DNA from 3 places in the Rhizobium sp. BK060 genome. Region 2 is predicted to be linked to each of the others. Evidence: predicted binding sites of a transcription regulator. Region 2 holds the regulator's gene; each other region holds the start of a gene.

Region 1 (6,014 bases), on a different contig from region 2:
GCGCCTGCCAGAGGTCAACCGCCGGGCCCGCCGCCAGGGGCAACTGTTCACTCGCCTGCTGCAGATAACTCAAGGTTGTCTGCGTGATCTTGAGCAGTGTGCGGTAGTGCTTGATCCGTTTCGGGCGGCCGCGGGAATATTCGATCGCCCGAGCCTGCTTCTTTGCCGCGCGGCAGTGGTCGCGCCATGGGATGGCACGACCCTGTGCATCGGCCTGCTGCAACAGCCGCACCATCACCCGGACAGCGTCCCATAACAGGCTGCTTCGGCTCGTGGATCAGTGCGGCCGTGACGGTGCTGTCCACACCCACGACCTTGCCACTTTCCAGCCTCTCCTGCCGGGCGCTCGCCAGTAGCACCTGGTTGATCTTTTCAAAGGTTTGCGCCCGGATCGCGCTGATCGTCTTGTGCAAGGCCGACTTCTTCGGAATCCACCCCCACGGCAGCCGGGCAAAGGCGCCCGAAACGAGGCGGAGTCTTCGAGATGGAAGGCCAGTTCCTGATAACTCAACTGGCGATGCTGCTTGAGGCACAGCCCTCGGCCGGCAGCCCCTCGCGACCGGTCTCCTTGAGACCATGCCGGCGCAGGTCCCGCGTCACCAGCCCGAGCAGATCGCGATCATCATCCAGCCATTGCGACATCGCCTTCAGTTCACGACCGATCTCGTGTTCGCGAAAAGATCGAATACACTGGCTTGGACCGTGCGTTCTTGGCGCATTGTCGGCTCCGGCGGTTACGGGTTTGTCTTTAGAATCAGTAGCTTGATCTAAAGTATACCTGAAACCGCCGGGCTTTGCCCGCGCAGATATCACGATTCATCTAATAATTTCAGCAGTTTACCGTTTACGGACGGGCGCTAGCTAGGAGTGGATGAGCCCACCTTGATAATCGAGTTCGTAAGCCCGGCGCTCGTTCACGACGATTACTTCGCGGCCGCTGAAATGGCTGCAGTCGCCGGTGCTTTGATCGGCATAGAAACCGAAGGCATGCTCGAATTCCATGCCGCCGAGAAAGCGTCGGTATTCGGCATACATTTTCGACAGCGCAGCCTTGATGACGGTCCCCGCTCGCTCTCCGTCGATCAGCGAATGCTCAACGATGCGGCCGAAATAGTTCATCGCCCAGATCGGTTCGCTGTCCAGCCACACCACTTCCTGCCCCGCGAAATCCGTTCCGCCGAAGTAGCTGTCGAGATAGCGCCACGGGCCGCGCTGATAGCCGATGTCATGCGATCCCGTCCGGCAGGCAGACGAAGGAATTCCACCGCCGACATAGGTATTGGCCTTGGCCTCGACGATAAAGCGGTTCAATTCGGCGATATCCATATCTTCGCCCTCCCGCTCGGCAGCCTCTCAATAATGGTGCCAATTGTAAAGAACAAAATAGGAACAAAGCTATTGCCCGCAGATTGCTTGTCCTGTGTCGTCCTTCCACTGGGCGATCGGTATGGTGCGGGGTTCGGCTTTGACGTCCTTGCCGTTCTTCTGCAGCTTGCCGGTCAAGGCGTTGTAGTCGCAGGAACCGCCGGCATTGGGGTCGAGCGTGTCGTAGTGATTGTAGGTGAAGCCGCCGACGACAAACTGCTTGTTCCGATAGGCAACCGTCAGCGTCTGGTCCCAGCGATCACGGCCGATGGCGCTGTTTTGTGAGTGTACGGCGATCGAGGATTTGCCGACGGCTTTCAACGACGGTTCCTGTCCGAAGACGCCCTCAGCGCTGGTGCTGCCCCAAATCTTGTTTGGCGCACTCAGCGAAAGTCGCAAGAGCTCGTGGTCGCTGTCGCGAAGATAGATGTATATGCCGATCTGGTCGTCGCTGGCGCTGCCTGCTGGCGCGACTAACAGTGCAAGATCCATTCCCCCGTCGCCATCCCAATCACCGGTCGCAGCATCGACGATGCGCGCAGCATCAATCTGCTCGGCATTGGCAGTAAACGCCGCCGATAAAGCCAATCCAGCAATTAATACAAACTTAAACATGCTTTTCTCCCGTCGCCACACCGCCAGCAGAGCGGAAAAGAATCCTGTTGACAATAGAACACTAGGAGAACAAAATAAAAACATAAGAGAACAGGAGAGCCAAATGACTGACATGATCCGTGATATCGCAGCATTCACCTCCATCGCAATGTTCGTTGCCAGCTTCTCGCTGATCTGCATGGCAATGTAAGAATTACGGGGACCGCATGACCGCCATGCGGACTGAACGCTTCCCTTCTCTGGACATCGACCCCTCAATGCTGAGAATAGCTCTGATTGATTCAGGTGATCGGAAGGCATGTCATGGCGGGTGCGGAGAAAGACGCGGTAAGCGGTTTCATCGGCGGTACGCCCGGCTTCGTTCACCTTCGGGTCCACTCGGCCTATTCGCTGCTTGAAGGCGCGCTGCCGCTAAAGAAGATCCTCTACAAGGCGTCGGGCGATAGCCAACCGGGGATCGCGATCACCGACACCAACAACCTATTCGTCGCCCTCGAGTTTTCTCAGAAAGCGGTGGATGAAGGACTGCAGCCGATTATTGGCTGCCAGGTCTCGATCGACATGGAAGACGGCCTGGAGACGGAACGGCGTGGCGGCCAGCAGGCGCTCGTCAAGCTCCCGTCTTTGGTACTGTTGGCTGCGACCGAGGCCGGCTACGAGCGGCTGGTGGATCTCGTCAGTCGGGCCTATCTCGGCGGTGAGGGCGGTCAGTCGATACACATTTGTGCCTCTTGGCTCGATGAGATCGGAACCGACGGCCTAATTGCTCTGACCGGTGCCTTGACGGGGCCGATCGATATGGCGCTGAAGGACGGCCATACAGCTCAGGCGGAAGCACGCCTTCTGCTGCTGAAGCGGCATTTCGGCGACCGACTGTATGTCGAACTGCAACGTCATGGCACCTATGACAAACGCCATGAGCAGAAGGTGATCGGTCTTGCCTATGAGTGTGATTTGCCGCTGGTCGCCACCAACGAAGCATTCTTCCCGACGCGCGACGACTATGATGCCCACGACGCCCTGATGGCGGTGGCCCACAACGCCATCGTTTCGGACGATACGCGGTTCCGCCTGACGCCCGATCACTACCTAAAGAGCCGCGCCGAGATGGCGAAGCTGTTTGCGGATCTGCCGGAAGCGTTGGAAAATACCATCGAGATCGCGCGCCGCTGCTCGTTCATACTCAAGACGCGCAAGCCGATCCTGCCGCGCTTCACGGGCGCCACGGCCGATCCCGAGGAAGCGGAACGCGAAGAGGCGCTCGAACTGCGCCGGCAGGCAGAGGAAGGGCTGGACAATCGCCTCGCCACGCTCGGCATGTCGCCCGGCTACGAGGAGAAGGACTACCGCGAGCGCCTGGAATTCGAGCTCAGCGTTATCGAACGCATGAAGTTTCCGGGCTACTTCCTCATCGTTTCGGACTTCATCAAATGGGCAAAGCAGCATGACATTCCCGTCGGTCCGGGTCGTGGCTCGGGTGCGGGCTCTCTGGTTGCCTACGCGCTGACGATTACCGACGTCGATCCGCTGCGTTTCTCGCTGCTCTTCGAACGCTTTCTCAATCCGGAACGCGTTTCGATGCCCGACTTTGATATCGACTTCTGCCAGGATCGCCGCGAAGAGGTGATCCGCTACGTGCAGCGCAAATACGGCCGCGAGCAGGTGGCGCAGATCATCACCTTCGGTTCGCTGCAGGCGCGCGCGGCACTGCGCGACGTCGGCCGTGTGCTGGAAATGCCCTACGGTCAGGTCGACAAGATCTGCAAGCTGGTTCCCAACAACCCAGCCAATCCCACGCCACTGTCGAAGGCGATTGAGGAAGAGCCGAAGCTGCAGGAGGAGGCCGGCAAGGAGCCGGTCGTCGCGCGCCTGCTCGATATCGCCCAGAAAATCGAGGGCCTTTACCGCCACGCCTCGACGCACGCCGCCGGTATCGTCATCGGCGACCGCCCGCTGTCGAAGCTGGTGCCGATGTATCGCGATCCGCGTTCCGACATGCCGGTCACCCAGTTCAACATGAAGTGGGTCGAGCAAGCCGGCCTCGTCAAGTTCGACTTCCTCGGCCTGAAGACGCTGACGGTGCTGAAGGTCGCCGTCGATTTTGTCGCCAAACGCGGCATCAAGGTGGATCTCGCTTCGATCCCGCTCGACGACAAGAAGACCTACGAAATGCTCTCGCGCGGCGAAACGGTCGGCGTGTTCCAGGTTGAAAGTGCGGGCATGCGCAAGGCGCTGATCGGCATGAGACCAGACTGCATCGAGGACATCATCGCGCTCGTGGCGCTTTATCGCCCCGGTCCGATGGAGAACATCCCGACCTACAACGCCCGCAAGCACGGCGAGGAAGAAATAGAATCGATCCATCCGACGATCGACTACCTGCTGAAGGAAACGCAGGGGGTTATCGTCTACCAGGAGCAGGTGATGCAGATCGCCCAGGTCCTGTCCGGCTACTCGCTTGGCGAGGCCGACCTTCTGCGCCGCGCCATGGGTAAGAAGATCAAGGCCGAGATGGACCAACAGCGCGAGCGCTTCGTCGATGGTGCCGTGAAGAACGGAGTGTCGAAGCCGCAGGCCGACAACATCTTCGAGCTTCTGGCGAAGTTCGCGAACTACGGCTTCAACAAGTCGCACGCCGCCGCCTACGCGATCGTCTCCTATCAGACCGCCTACATGAAGGCGCATTATCCGGTCGAGTTCCTCGCCGCGTCGATGACGCTTGATATGTCGAACACCGAAAAGGTCAACGACTTCCGCCAGGACGCCAAGCGCCTCGACATCGAGGTGATCCCACCCTCGGTGCAGACTTCGTTTCGCCACTTCGAAACCGGCGACAACAGGATCTATTATGCGCTGGCGGCGCTGAAGGGTGTCGGCGAATCGGCTGTCGATCATATCGTTGAGGTTCGTGGCGACACTCCATTCGCGAGCCTTGAAGATTTCTGCCTGCGCATCGATCCGCGACAGGTAAACCGCCGCGTGCTGGAAAGCCTGATCTTCGCCGGTGCTTTCGATTGCTTTGGGCTCGATCGCGCGCAACTGGCAGGTGGTCTCGACCGGATCATGGGCTATGCCCAGCGTGCACACGAAAACAAGCTGAGCGGCCAGTCGGATATCTTCGGCAGCGCTCTTTCGTCAGGCCCCGAGAAAATCTCGCTGCCGCCGTTTTCGCCGTGGCTGGCCTCCGAGAAGCTGCTTAAGGAGTTCCAGGTCCTTGGCTTCTACCTGACCGCGCATCCGCTCGATAGCTACCAAAACATTCTGCAGAAGATGCGCGTGCAGACCTTCGCCGAGTTTTCGGCGGCAGTGAAGCAGGGAGCAAGCAACGGACGCCTTGCGGGCACCGTCATTTCCAAGCAGGAGCGCAAGACGAGGACCGGCAACAAGATGGGCATCATCGTGTTTTCGGATTCATCCGGTCAGTTCGAAGCCGTGCTGTTTTCCGAGATGCTGAACCAGTACCGCGATGTGCTGGAATCCGGAAAGTCCTTCGTGATCACCGCGACCGGGGAGGAGCGGCCGGAAGGTGTCGGCCTTCGGCTGCAGACCATACAGTCGCTTGAGGAGAAGTCTCTGCAGATGCAGAAGGCTCTGCGCGTCTACGTGCGCGATTCCGGGCCGCTTCGCGCGGTCGCGGCGCACCTCAATGCCAAGGGTGATGGCCTCGTCTCCTTCATCGTGATTAAGGAGGAGGGCAAACGCGAGGTGGAAGTCGAGCTTCCGCAAAAATATCGCATCACGCCCGAGATTGCCGCGGCCCTTCGTGCGGCACCTGGCGTCGTTGACGTCGAGTTGGTCTGACGTCAGCCCCTTGTTAGGGTAATGAAGTCGGTTCCGTTGCCGGTCTCGAGTCCGAGGCCGGTGTCGGAAATCGTCAGTGTCGAGCCGGGGGTCAGCATGGCGTCGATTTTTCGCCGCGTCTCATCGGGAATATCGATACGGCTCAGAGCATTGGCGATCGGCGTGCCTGATATGATTGAGCTCTCGAGGCTGCTGATTCCAAGCCGCGTCATGGTTGCGCGCGAGAGTGTATT
Region 2 (6,014 bases):
ATCATCAAGCTCATGACCAGCAAGATCAAAACGTGGAGCGCGGCTCTTCCGAACCTGATCGCCGACTACGCTATTGTACCCGAATATATCAATGACGTGGTCAGAGGCGGCAGCTTTGCACGCTGGATGGAGAAGCTTGCGGCAGACACCTTGCCGCGACGGGCGATGATGGAGGGGTTCGACGTTCTCTGGCAGAGGATGCAGACCGAAAAGCCGCCCGGAGAACACGCAGCAGAGATCGTTCTCGACGTCCTTCAAAAGAAAAAGCCCGGCCATTTCTGACCGGGCTTTTTGCAGACTGCTATCGCGGTTTAGCGCTTGGAGACCGGCAGGTAATCACGCTGCGGCTCGCCGATGTAGAGCTGGCGCGGGCGACCGATACGCTGTTCTGGATCTTCGATCATCTCGTTCCACTGGGCAATCCAGCCGACCGTGCGAGCGAGAGCAAACAGCACGGTGAACATAGTCGTGGGGAAGCCCAGAGCCTTCAGCGTGATGCCGGAGTAGAAGTCGATGTTCGGATAGAGCTTCTTCTCGATGAAGTATTCATCGGTCAGTGCGATACGCTCGAGTTCCATCGCGACTTCGAGCAACGGATCGTCCTTGACGCCGAGTTCGCCGAGAACCTCATGCGTCGTCTTCTGCATGATCTTGGCGCGCGGATCGTAGTTCTTGTAGACGCGGTGACCGAAGCCCATTAGACGGAACGGATCGTTCTTGTCCTTGGCACGGGCAATGTATTCCGGAATACGGTCAACGGTGCCGATCTCGGTCAGCATGTTCAGCGCTGCTTCATTGGCGCCGCCGTGAGCCGGGCCCCACAGGCATGCTATGCCGGCCGCGATGCAGGCAAACGGGTTTGCGCCCGACGAGCCGGCGAGGCGAACGGTCGAGGTCGACGCGTTCTGCTCATGATCGGCGTGCAGGATGAAGATGCGGTCCATGGCGCGGGCCAGAACCGGATTGACCACATATTCCTCGCAGGGAACTGCGAAGCACATGCGCAGGAAGTTCGAGGCGTAGTCGAGATCGTTCTTCGGGTAAACGAAGGGCTGGCCGATGTGATACTTGTAGGCCATGGCAGCGAGCGTCGGCATCTTGGCGATCATCCGCAGGCTTGCGACCATGCGCTGATGCGGATCGGTGATGTCGGTGGAATCATGGTAGAAGGCCGACAACGCGCCGACGCAGCCGCACATGACGGCCATCGGATGCGCGTCGCGGCGGAAGCCCGTGAAGAACCGGCTCATCTGCTCATGCACCATCGTGTGATGCGTGACGCGATAGTCGAAATCCTTCTTCTGGGCAGCGGTCGGCAGTTCTCCGTAGAGAAGCAGGTAGCAGACCTCGAGGAAGTCACCGTGCTCGGCAAGTTGCTCGATCGGATAACCGCGATGAAGCAATACGCCGGCATCACCATCGATATACGTGATTTTCGATTCACAGGATGCGGTCGAGGTGAAACCAGGATCGTACGTGAAGGAAGCCGTGTTCTTGTACAGGGCGCCGATATCGATGACATCAGGGCCAATCGTGCCGCTCTTGATGGCGAGATCGACTGATTTATCACCGATTTTCAGTGTTGCGCTTTGTTCCGTCATTCTGATCCTCCAAACTGGCGGTTGGCGCCATAAAAGCGCCATAGGGTTAAGCGTCGTCGACGATAGCTATATGATCGCGCGCCTAATGCCAAGTTACCGTGGTGCCATTTTGTGCATCGCAGTATCAACTTTTGGGCACTGCTGCGATGTACCCTGCGCATAGCAGAAGCTAATGATAATCCTTGGCTTTTCTGATTTCCGATTTTCCTTCAGATTTCAATCGATTATTGTTGCTTCAAGCCTCGAGAGCTTGCATTGTGGTTGCAAGGGCGGCTGTTTTTGGGCGCAGATGCATGCCGCGGTTGAAGCCATTTGAGGTGAGAAAGGCCGCTCCGGGCGCGGGTGCGCCTGCTCGTGCGGCAGAGCCTTATTTTCTCCGGCCTCAATCTACTCCCAAGCCTCCGCGCCTTCCGCACGCCGTCACTCGTTTCCTGGCCAACGCGGGGTACGACCGCGACTCTCGGCTGCTCATCGTGGTTTCAACGCGCTGTGGCAACGGAGATGGAACATGGGCGCTTTGTCCTGTTTTCTCCGGTCTTCCTCGGGACTGGCGCCGTCCTCTGGTTTGAGTTCGCAAGTGATCCGCCAGCAATCCGCCTGGGAGCATGGATTGTCGCGTCGGCCCTGATTGCGCTGGCGGCAGGCCAAGGCCGCCCGAAATCTTGCGCAGGCAGGGGTATTGGGTGTTCTGGGAATGCTTTTCGCCCAGTTCGAAACGCAGAGCAGGGCGACCGTCATATTGGATTCACCTGTAGCTACGACGATTACGGGCCGCGTCGAGCGTCGGGAAGGCGATGGCCGTGGCCGCTGGCGCGCTACATCATCTCGCTCTCGCTCTCGCAGACGCAGTCGCCCGGGACATTGTCATTGCCGAGGACGGCAGCCTTGTCGCGATTGTCAAAGGGCAAGTCCTTGCACCAAAAATCGACTCCATCCGACTGACTTCATCTTCGATCAATGGCGAAGGGTGCTCCACCGCGATCATTGGACGGCGTCGGCCCTGTTCGGCTGCGGGATAATAAAGGTGAAGCTCAACGTCTCTTCTCGGCAGCGGAACTGCGTAATGCTCGCAATGCGTTGCGTCAGGCTGCGATGGGCGCTACGAATCGCTTCGTATGCCTGAAAGGCGCCTGGTGCACCGCCACGCATGATAGCGGCTACGTCCTGACAATCGTCGAAAACCCTGTGTACTTCGGCGCTGCGTGCGACACCGCCGATATCGTCTGACGGAATGCCGGTCGGGTGCACTGCTATTCACCGGCGAAACCTTGCGCCGCTCGGGCACCGCTGAGATACGGATAGACGACCAGGGCACCCATCGTGACGACCTCGTATACCACGCATGATCGCCCCTGGATGCGGCATCGGGCATACAACTGTCGAAGCGGTACGTTTGACGACGAGCTGCCTGTCGTTAGTGATAACGGCGAATGAGGCCGACCAGCTTGCCCTGAACCTTGACGCGGTCGGGTCCGAAAATGCGCGTTTCATAAGCCGGGTTCGCGGCCTCAAGCGCAATGGAGGCGCCCTTGCGGCGGAAACGCTTGAGGGTCGCTTCCTCGTCATCGACGAGTGCGACGACGATGTCGCCGGCATTTGCCGTGCTGGCGTTGCGGATGATCACTGTGTCGCCGTCGAAGATGCCGGCTTCGATCATCGAGTCGCCCTTCACCTCAAGCGCATAGTGCTCGCCCGGGCCAAGCATGTCGGCCGGAACTGTAATGTCGTGGGTATTGTTCTGGATTGCCGAAATCGGCACGCCGGCAGCAATCCGCCCCATAACCGGTACGGAGGCCGAGCTGTCGTTGTCGGCATGCGCAGCCGGCTTCGGCGGCGCAACCGGCTGCGGCTTGCCGAGGCTGCCTTCGATAACGCTCGGCGAAAAGCCGCGGCGGGGCTGGAGGCTCGGATTATATGCCTCCGGCAGCTTGATGACCTCCAATGCGCGGGCCCGATTAGGCAGTCGGCGAATGAAGCCCCGTTCTTCGAGCGCAGTAATCAGCCGGTGGATGCCTGACTTGGACGCGAGATCCAAGGCGTCCTTCATTTCGTCGAAAGACGGAGGGACACCGGATTCCTTCATCCGCTCGTGAATGAAGAGAAGAAGCTCCTGTTGCTTGCGCGTCAGCATCGAAGTTGAACCCCAGAGTCGTGAAACAAAGCCAGAACAGACACTATATGTTCCATATGTGTTCCGCAAGTGCCTAAATTTTCATAAAACTTGCCTGCAACTTGCTCAGTTTTTGCGTCGCTTTTGAGTGAAAGCGTAGAAGGGGGTTGCATTGTTGCCTTGCCCGGCGCACATCTTCGCAAATTCCGGAGAGTTTGCCATGAGCGAAGCACATCCGCTGGACCACATCGTGCTGCCGGTCTCCAATATCGGACTTGCGCGCGAGCGCTTGGGAAAGCTGGGATTCACCGTCGCACCCGATGCCCGGCATCCTTTTGGAACCGAGAATGCCTGCATATTCTTCGCCGACGAAACATACCTGGAACCCTTAGGCGTCGCCAACGCGGAGCTGCACGAGGCGTCGGCGAAGAAAGGCAATGTCTTCACTGCGCGTGACCGGGCTTTCCGATTTCGATGCGGGGATGATGGTTTCTCGGCGGTGGTCTTTGCGACCACCGATGCTGATCGCGACCATGCCCGGTTCCTTGCCGAAAAGATCAATGGCGGCGAGATGCTGCAGTTCGAGCGGCCGATGAAGATGCCTGACGGCTCTCAGGCCACCGCTGCGTTCAAGCTCGCGTTCGCGGTCGATCTGCGGGCTCCGGATTTTTTCTTTTTCACGTGCCAACGCGTCAATCCGCTGCCGGCCGACCGTAGAGCGCTGCAAAAGCACGCAAATGGCGTGAGTGGGATCGCAGAGATCGTTCTTGGCGCGCCGGACCCAAAAGCATTTGCGCCATTTGTGCGTGCTGCGGCGCACGGCCTCCCGGTGACCAACGAGGCCTTTGGCGCGAGTGTGACAACTCCGAACGCCAGAGTGAGCGTTCTCTCCCCAGATGGATTGGATGCCTACTTCGATATTCCGGCACCGAATGATCGCGGCCTGCGTGGCGTCGCCATTGTCTTCAAGGTCAGTGATCTCGCCGTGACAGAAGCGCATTTGGCTGCTAACGGGATGACTTATACGCGCAAGAATAATCGAATTCTGGTGAAGGCGGCGCCCGGACAGGGCGCGCTCTTCGCCTTCGAGGAGAAACGATGAGCCAGACAAATTCCGAAGTCGTGATCGGCGAAGGCGCCGGCCGCGTCACCTTTTCGAATGCCGGCAAGCTGTCCCTGATTGCCGGGCCTTGCCAGATGGAGAGCCGCGACCATGCCTTCATGGTCGCCGGTGTATTGAAGGAACTCTGCGACAAGCTTGGTCTCGGCCTCGTCTATAAGTCCTCGTTCGACAAGGCGAACCGCACCTCGCTGTCGGCGCAGCGCGGCATAGGTCTTGAACAGGCGCTGGAGGTCTTTTCGGACCTCAAGAAGGAATACGGCTTTCCGGTTCTGACCGACATCCATACCGAGGAGCAGTGCGCCGAGGTGGCGACGGTCGTCGACGTCCTGCAGATCCCGGCCTTCCTGAGCCGTCAAACCGATCTGTTAGTGGCAGCCGCGAAGACCGGCCGAGCCGTTAACGTCAAGAAGGGACAGTTCCTGGCGCCTTGGGACATGAAGAACGTTCTCAACAAGCTGAACTCGACGGGAAACCCGAATATTCTGCTTTGCGAACGCGGCGCCTCGTTCGGCTACAACACACTGGTTTCCGACATGCGTTCGCTGCCAATCATGGCGGCGATGGGTGCTCCAGTCGTTTTCGATGCGACGCATTCGGTGCAGCAGCCGGGCGGGCAGGGCGGTTCGAGCGGCGGCCAGCGCGAATTCGTGGAGACGCTGGCACGGGCAGCCGTTGCGGTTGGCGTCGCCGGTGTCTTCGTAGAAACGCACGAAGATCCTGACAATGCGCCATCCGACGGGCCGAACATGGTCTATTTGAAGGATATGCCGCGGCTGCTCGAAAAGCTGCTGGCCTTCGACGTGATTGCAAAGGCCGCCTGAAACCGGCAGACGGGTGTCGGCCGTCAACCGGCGAGCGCCATCCTTTTGTGGGAGGCATATCCCATGGTCGCGGACTGTCCCGTTTCGTCGAGACAGAAACGGGACAGCAGGTGATTGAGGCGCACCGCCTCGTCGCCCAGCTCTCGGCAGGCGGCGCTGGTTTGCTCGACCATCGCCGCGTTCTGTTGCGTGACACTGTCCATCGTGTTGATGGCGGCATTGACTTCCAGGAGCGCGGTGGTTTGTTCGGAGGAAGAACGCACGATCCCCTCGATCAGCGCCGTGACCTTGAGAATCTGCTGATCGATATTGCTGAGCGCTTCGCCTGTGCGGTTGACAAGGCCGACGCCTGCTGAAAC
Region 3 (6,014 bases), on a different contig from region 2:
CTGATGTGGGCCAATGCCGTCCAGTCGACTCAGCTTAGCGCCCTACGCGGCACGATCCACTGTGCTCTTTCTTGTCTGTCTGTATTTCGGGTGGTTCTTCCGCGCCAAGCACCGCACGGATTAGGGCGGCAGCGCGGAAGACGGTAGCGCGGCCTCGGTCGCATGGATTGCCTCTATCTGGTCGCTGCCGCGCATGTTTTCTGGCGCCGTTGGGATTCAGTGAATCCGTTCCTCTTGGACGCAACAGCGCTCTAACGGGCACAGTCCGCGCGTCCTATTTTTTTGGCCTTCCGGCGGGCGGCACCTGCCGGGCCGTCCAGCCAATCCTGATGACCGTTGATCATCGGATTCGGTTTCGTCTTCGCGAGATCTTCTGCCGGTTCCGCCTGGTGGCGGACGGCGACGGGCTCGCAATGTCTGAACCTCCAGTCAATCTCCCCGGCCTCAGCAAGCTCGCGGTCTGGCACGAGCGCACGCATCGCGATCCCGGCCACCGCTGGGTGCGATCGATCCTCTTTGAGACGTGCGGCGCTCCGGAAGCGAACGATAGCTCCCTTGCTTGAGATCAAGACCCGCCCGACAATCCGATCAAAAATCGAGGGACTGCTGCGCTGGTTTCGGCGGCGCCATGCTGACGCCCTCAAGTTCGAGCATCCTCTGCTTCGATGACGAACCGCCCGGTGCGGAAAAGCCGCCGATCTTGTTTCCGGCCGCAAGTACACGATGGCACGGGATGATCAACGCCACCGGATTTTTCGCCATCGCCTGGCCGACATCGCGCGCCGCCTCCGCCCCGGCGCCGAGTTGCTTTGCAAGAGCGCCATAAGTCGTCGTGTGGCCCCAGCCGACCTGCCGCGCGGCATTATAGATTTGTTTGAAGAAGGGGTCTTGGCCAGTGAGGTCGAGCTTGATGGCCGAGAAGTCCGTCGGCTCTCCCTGGAAATAGCGCCTTACCGCCGCTACCGCGTCTGTGATGGCGGGCGTTGGCGTCGCGGGCTCGGCGCCCGGAATGCGACGCAGGAGAAGGCGCTCGGTCGAATCTGCGCTCGACGTCGGCAATTGGAACCGCGTGATGCCGCTCGCGTTCCAGGCAATGCCGCAGAAGCCGCCGACGGTTTCGAAGATCAGATAGTGGTGCGTTGCCTGTTTCATCGTCACTGCCTCCATGCTGGATCACCCTGAAAATCGTGCAGCCGAGCGCTGAATTCAACCCGTTTCTTGCGCAGCACCAAACGCTACCGCCGCGACTCACGATAAATGCCCTCTGTTTGTTCTTATGCTTTCAAGATCAGATGATACGATCCCCACATTCCCTGGAGAACGAAAAGGCCGGGCGAATGCCCCGGCAGCTGGTCATGCACGAACAGAGCCTACAGGTATCCTTCGAGTTCGCTTCCCCGAAAATCAGCCCGCGCGCATCACGCTTCGACAAGGAGAATCTCTTCTTTGCGATTTTGCCGGACGGACGATCGCTTTGCGAATACCTGGAGATCCAAAGGCGGCTGCAGCTGGATCACCTTCCCTTCGCCTCGCCGCGTCCCACCCGAGCTTCTGCATGTCTCGCTCTACAACGTCGAACAGAGCGCGCGGATTTCAGATGCAGTGATCTTCGCGGCCTGTCGGACCGCCAGTGCCATCGACACCTGCCAGTTCGAACTATCCTTCGATCATGTCGCGACCTTCAGGAAGTCGCGGCGAAACGCCATCGTGCTGAGCGGCAACGGCGGCCGGGAGCTGCTGCGGCAGCTACATGTGCAGATGGGCAATCTCGGAGAAGACGCCAGAATAAATCGGAACCTTCAGCCACATGCGACGCTGCTCTACGATAGCGAGGTGATGCCCCGCGTCACTCTGCAGAAACCCGTGGTCGTCGCTGCGCGCGAATTCGTGCTACTCCGCAATCGCCCGGGCGAACAGGGCTACGAGTTTGTCGATCGTTGGCCACTGCGGGCGCGAGGATAACGGCTTGCCTCGGGCTATTGAAGTCGCTTAAAGCTCCTGCGACGACGGCATGAAGCGGAGAACGACATGAATACGTCCGAGATCATCATTGCGGGCGACACGGCGGGTGTCGACTGGCGGCTGCCCGTTCTCCGTTTCAAGGGCGGCGATCCAGCGGCACCGAAGGTCTATATTCAGGCCGCTCTGCACGCCAACGAACTGCCGGGCACGGCCCTGATGCACTTTCTGTGCGAAAAATTGCGCCAGTCCGAAAGTGCAGGCCAAATCAGAAGCGACATCATTGTCGTCCCGCATGCCAACCCGATCGGTGCGGCCCAGTCTCATTTCGGCGAACTCCAAGGCCGGTTCGATCTTGGATCACGCACCAACTTCAACCGCGAATTTCCGCTGATCTCGGTGAAGGATCGCGACGGACTGCTTGAGAACCTCGAGCGCCTTTCGGCCGTCGACAAACTGAAGCGCCAGCTGCTGCACATGGCGCTCGGCTGCGATCTGGTAATCGACCTGCATTGCGATGATGAATCACTGCAGTATGCCTACATCGACGAGGCGTTCTGGCCTGAGGCGGCCGACCTGGCCTCCGCGATGGAGATGGAAGCCGTTCTTCTGTCCGACGGCGAGAGTTCCGCCTTCGAGGAGGCCGTCGGTTTTGCCTGGAAATGCGAGACGTCGGAGAAGCAGTCGCGCTTGCCCGGCAAGCTGTCTGTAACCGTCGAGCTTCGCGGCCGCCGTGATGTCTATCCTGACATGGCAAAGAACGATGCCGAGGGATTGTGGAAGTTTCTGGCGAGCCGCGGCGCAATCGATGTTACCGTCTCGCTGCCCGCTTTCGATGGCCCCGCCGTCCCGCTCGACAATATCGAGATGGTCCGTGCGCCGGAGGCCGGCACGGTCCTGTTCCATCGCAATATCGGCGAATGGGTTGGCGAAGGCGATGTGCTTGCCACGTTGATCACCCGCCCCGGCATGGCTGACGGCAGCGTCGAGATTCGTGCGCCGCAGGCTGGCCTGATTGTGATGCGCAGCTCTCAACGGCTCGTTCGTCGCGGCGCCGACATGATGAAGATTGCTTGCAAGACCGCCAGCAAGGCGACACGCAAGCCTGGAACGCTGGAGAACTAAGTGACCGTCACCATATACGGCATCAAGAACTGCGACACGATGAAGAAGGCCCGCAACTGGCTGGAAGAGCATAACGTCGCCTACCGGTTTCATGACTACAAGGCCGTCGGAATCGATCGCGCACACCTGCAGGCCTGGACAAAGGAAGCCGGGTGGGAAACGGTGCTTAACCGGGCTGGCACGACCTTTCGCAAGCGGCCTGAGGCCGAGCGCGAAAATCTCGACGAGGGCAAGGCGATCGCGCTGATGCTGGAGCAGCCATCGATGATCAAGCGGCCGGTTATCGAGGCGGACGGAAAGTTGCTCATCGGCTTCAAGCCCGAGACCTACGGCAGCTTCTTCAAGGCCTGATTGATGTCCAAAACCACGCGCGCCACGCAGGTTCTCAGCAAGGCCGGGATTGCCTTCACGGTCCATAGCTACGACTACGACCCGAATGCAGAACGAGTCGGCCTGCAGGCTGCGGAAGCACTTGGCGAGGAGCCGCATCGCGTGTTGAAGACGCTGATGGCGGAGGTCGACGGCAAGGCCGTCTGCGTCGTCGTGCCGTCGGATCGCGAGGTCAGCATGAAGAAGCTCGCAAGCGCCTTTGGCGGAAAGTCCGCCAACATGATGAAGCCCGCCTATGCCGAGCGCCTGACAGGCTACCACGTCGGCGGCATCAGCCCTTTTGGACAAAGGAAGCTCGTCCCGACGGCAATCGAAGAGGCAGCGCTGACGGAAACGCACGTCTACATCAATGGCGGGCAACGCGGGCTGCAGGTTCGGCTTGACCCGAAAGACGCGTTGAAGACGCTGAAGGCTGCAGCGGCACCCCTCATTGCCTAGTCTTAGCTGAAGCGCGCCAGCAAAGAGGTGAGTGCCGCAGCATCGGCCGTGCTCAGTTTGGCGCCGAAATTGTCCTCGATGGCTTTGGCATAGACTTGCCACATGCGCTTCTGCAGGGAACGGCCGTCCTCGGTAACGACCACCCATTGTCCGCGTCCATCCTGATCAAAGGTTTCGCGCTGCACCAGCCCCGCCTTCTCGAGACGATCGATCAGGCGCGAAAGATTGTATTGGGCAAGCAGTGTGCGCTCTTCGATTTCGAACGGCCGCAACCTGCCCTGCGGCGACCGCACGAGTTCCCAGAGCACATCGTACCAACTAAGCGGCGGAAGTCCGGCTGATTTGAGATCCGCCTCGATCTGGCCGAGCAGCCGCTGCTGGGCGCGCATCAGCCCGATCCAGGCATCGGTCACCGCATCGGAGGGCGTCGCATCGTTCTGTTTTTCATTCATATATGCATCTACATCTATCTTGAATTCTCGCGCAACGACTATTATATGCAATTGCATCTACAATGGAGATTGCGCCATGGATCATTTGCCTATCCAAACATCCGGTTCGGCTCTGCTGCTTGTCAGCCACCACCTTTGCCCTTACGTCCAGCGCGCCGCGATCGCGCTTGCGGAAAAGGGAGTGCCCTTCGAGCGCGTGAACATCGATCTCGCCGACAAGCCTCGCTGGTTTCTCGAGATCTCGCCGTTGGGCAAGGTGCCTCTGCTTTGCATTCGCCACAGCGACGGCAACCAAGACATCCTCTTCGAAAGCAGCGTCATCTGTGAGTATCTGGAAGAGACGCAGGACGGTCACCGCCTTCATCCGGCCGACGCGCTTACCCGCGCCCGTCACCGCGGCTGGATGGAGTTCGGCTCTTCGATCCTGTCCGACCTCTGGGTCTACGAAACGACGCAAGACCGCATGCAGCTGGAGGCGAAACGGCAGGTGCTCGCATCGAAGTTCGCGACCATCGAAACGGAACTGAGGAGTGGTCCGTACTTCGCGGGCGATAGCTTCAGCATGGTCGATGCCGTATTTGCGCCGATCTTTCGGTACTTCGACGTCTTTGACGCCATCGGTGACAGCGGCATTCTTGCCGGCCTGCCCAGCGTCCAGGCCTGGCGGACAGCATTGTCCGAAAGACCGAGTGTGAAGGCTGCGGCCGGACCGGACTATGCCGACCGGCTGATGGCCTTCCTGAAACGTCACGACGCGGTGCTGTTGCAGCAGCCATCCGTTTCGGTCGCCTGATCCCGGTATAGACCGATGGCGGCAAAGAGCGCCATCGGTCGACAAGTGAGCTTCAATTTCGCCGCAAAGGGGTCTAAGTCTACCGGCCAATCCGTTTTGTTCGAGGAGTGACTGATCATGAATTTCATGCCGCAAAGCCAGACCTCCGTGGATCCTGCAAAGCTTGAAAAGCTGGCGGAAGTGGCCGTCAAGGTTGGGCTGCAGCTGCAAACGGGCCAGGATCTCGTGATCACGGCCCCCGTAGTCGCCCTACCGCTCGTCCGCCTGATCACCAAGCATGCCTATATGGCGGGCGCCGGACTGGTGACGGCATTCTATTCCGATGAGGAATCGACGCTCGCGCGCTACCGATACGGCAACGATCAGAGCTTCGACCGCGCATCCGACTGGCTCTACGACGGCATGGCCAAGGCCTACGCCAGGGGCACTGCCCGCCTCGCCATCGCCGGCGACAATCCGATGCTGCTTTCGGAGCAGGATCCGGCAAAGGTTGGCCGTGCCAACCGGGCGAACTCCGCCGCCTACAAGCCGGCGCTGGAGAAGATTTCGAATTTCGACATCAACTGGAACATCGTCTCTTATCCCAACCCCTCATGGGCGGCGCTCGTCTTTCCTGATGATCCGGAGGCCATCGCAGTCGCCAAGCTTGCAAAGGCAATCTTTGCCGCATCGCGCGTCGATGTCGAAGACCCGATCGCCGCCTGGGCCGAGCACAACGGCAGCCTTGCCAAACGATCGAGCTGGCTGAATGGCGAACGCTTCGCTTCCCTGCACTTTACCGGACCCGGCACCGATCTGATGGTCGGCCTTGCCGACGGTCACGAGTGGCACGGTGGCTCGTCGACCGCCAAGAACGG

Evidence for each region. Region 2 encodes LexA, which represses DNA repair genes until DNA is damaged. Its sites were predicted from a motif close to TGTTCNNNNTGTGTTCNG; they were not measured.
Region 1: the regulator LexA is predicted to act here: its motif matches at 2,046-2,063, upstream of dnaE (DNA polymerase III subunit alpha).
Region 3: the regulator LexA is predicted to act here: its motif matches at 1,259-1,276, upstream of FHT71_RS24460 (2'-5' RNA ligase family protein).

Annotation. Positions count from the first base shown of each region.
Region 1 is NZ_JACHYW010000036.1:95-6,108, forward strand. Features, by position in the region: partial or broken gene FHT71_RS27775 (ISNCY family transposase) at 1-719, opposite strand, end outside; gene FHT71_RS27780 (DUF5680 domain-containing protein) at 862-1,326, opposite strand; gene FHT71_RS27785 (hypothetical protein) at 1,396-1,980, opposite strand; gene dnaE (DNA polymerase III subunit alpha) at 2,284-5,781, shown strand; gene FHT71_RS27795 (L,D-transpeptidase family protein) at 5,784-6,014, opposite strand, start outside.
Region 2 is NZ_JACHYW010000003.1:263,679-269,692, forward strand. Features, by position in the region: gene lpxB (lipid-A-disaccharide synthase) at 1-282, shown strand, start outside; gene gltA (citrate synthase) at 312-1,601, opposite strand; gene lexA (transcriptional repressor LexA) at 3,016-3,732, opposite strand; gene FHT71_RS05070 (VOC family protein) at 3,932-4,813, shown strand; gene kdsA (3-deoxy-8-phosphooctulonate synthase) at 4,810-5,655, shown strand; gene FHT71_RS05080 (HAMP domain-containing methyl-accepting chemotaxis protein) at 5,679-6,014, opposite strand, start outside.
Region 3 is NZ_JACHYW010000026.1:76,471-82,484, reverse strand. Features, by position in the region: gene FHT71_RS24465 (methylated-DNA--[protein]-cysteine S-methyltransferase) at 589-1,152, opposite strand; gene FHT71_RS24460 (2'-5' RNA ligase family protein) at 1,447-1,962, shown strand; gene FHT71_RS24455 (succinylglutamate desuccinylase/aspartoacylase family protein) at 2,029-3,084, shown strand; gene FHT71_RS24450 (ArsC family reductase) at 3,085-3,435, shown strand; gene ybaK (Cys-tRNA(Pro) deacylase) at 3,439-3,912, shown strand; gene FHT71_RS24440 (MarR family transcriptional regulator) at 3,915-4,421, opposite strand; gene FHT71_RS24435 (glutathione S-transferase family protein) at 4,441-5,157, shown strand; gene FHT71_RS24430 (aminopeptidase) at 5,275-6,014, shown strand, end outside.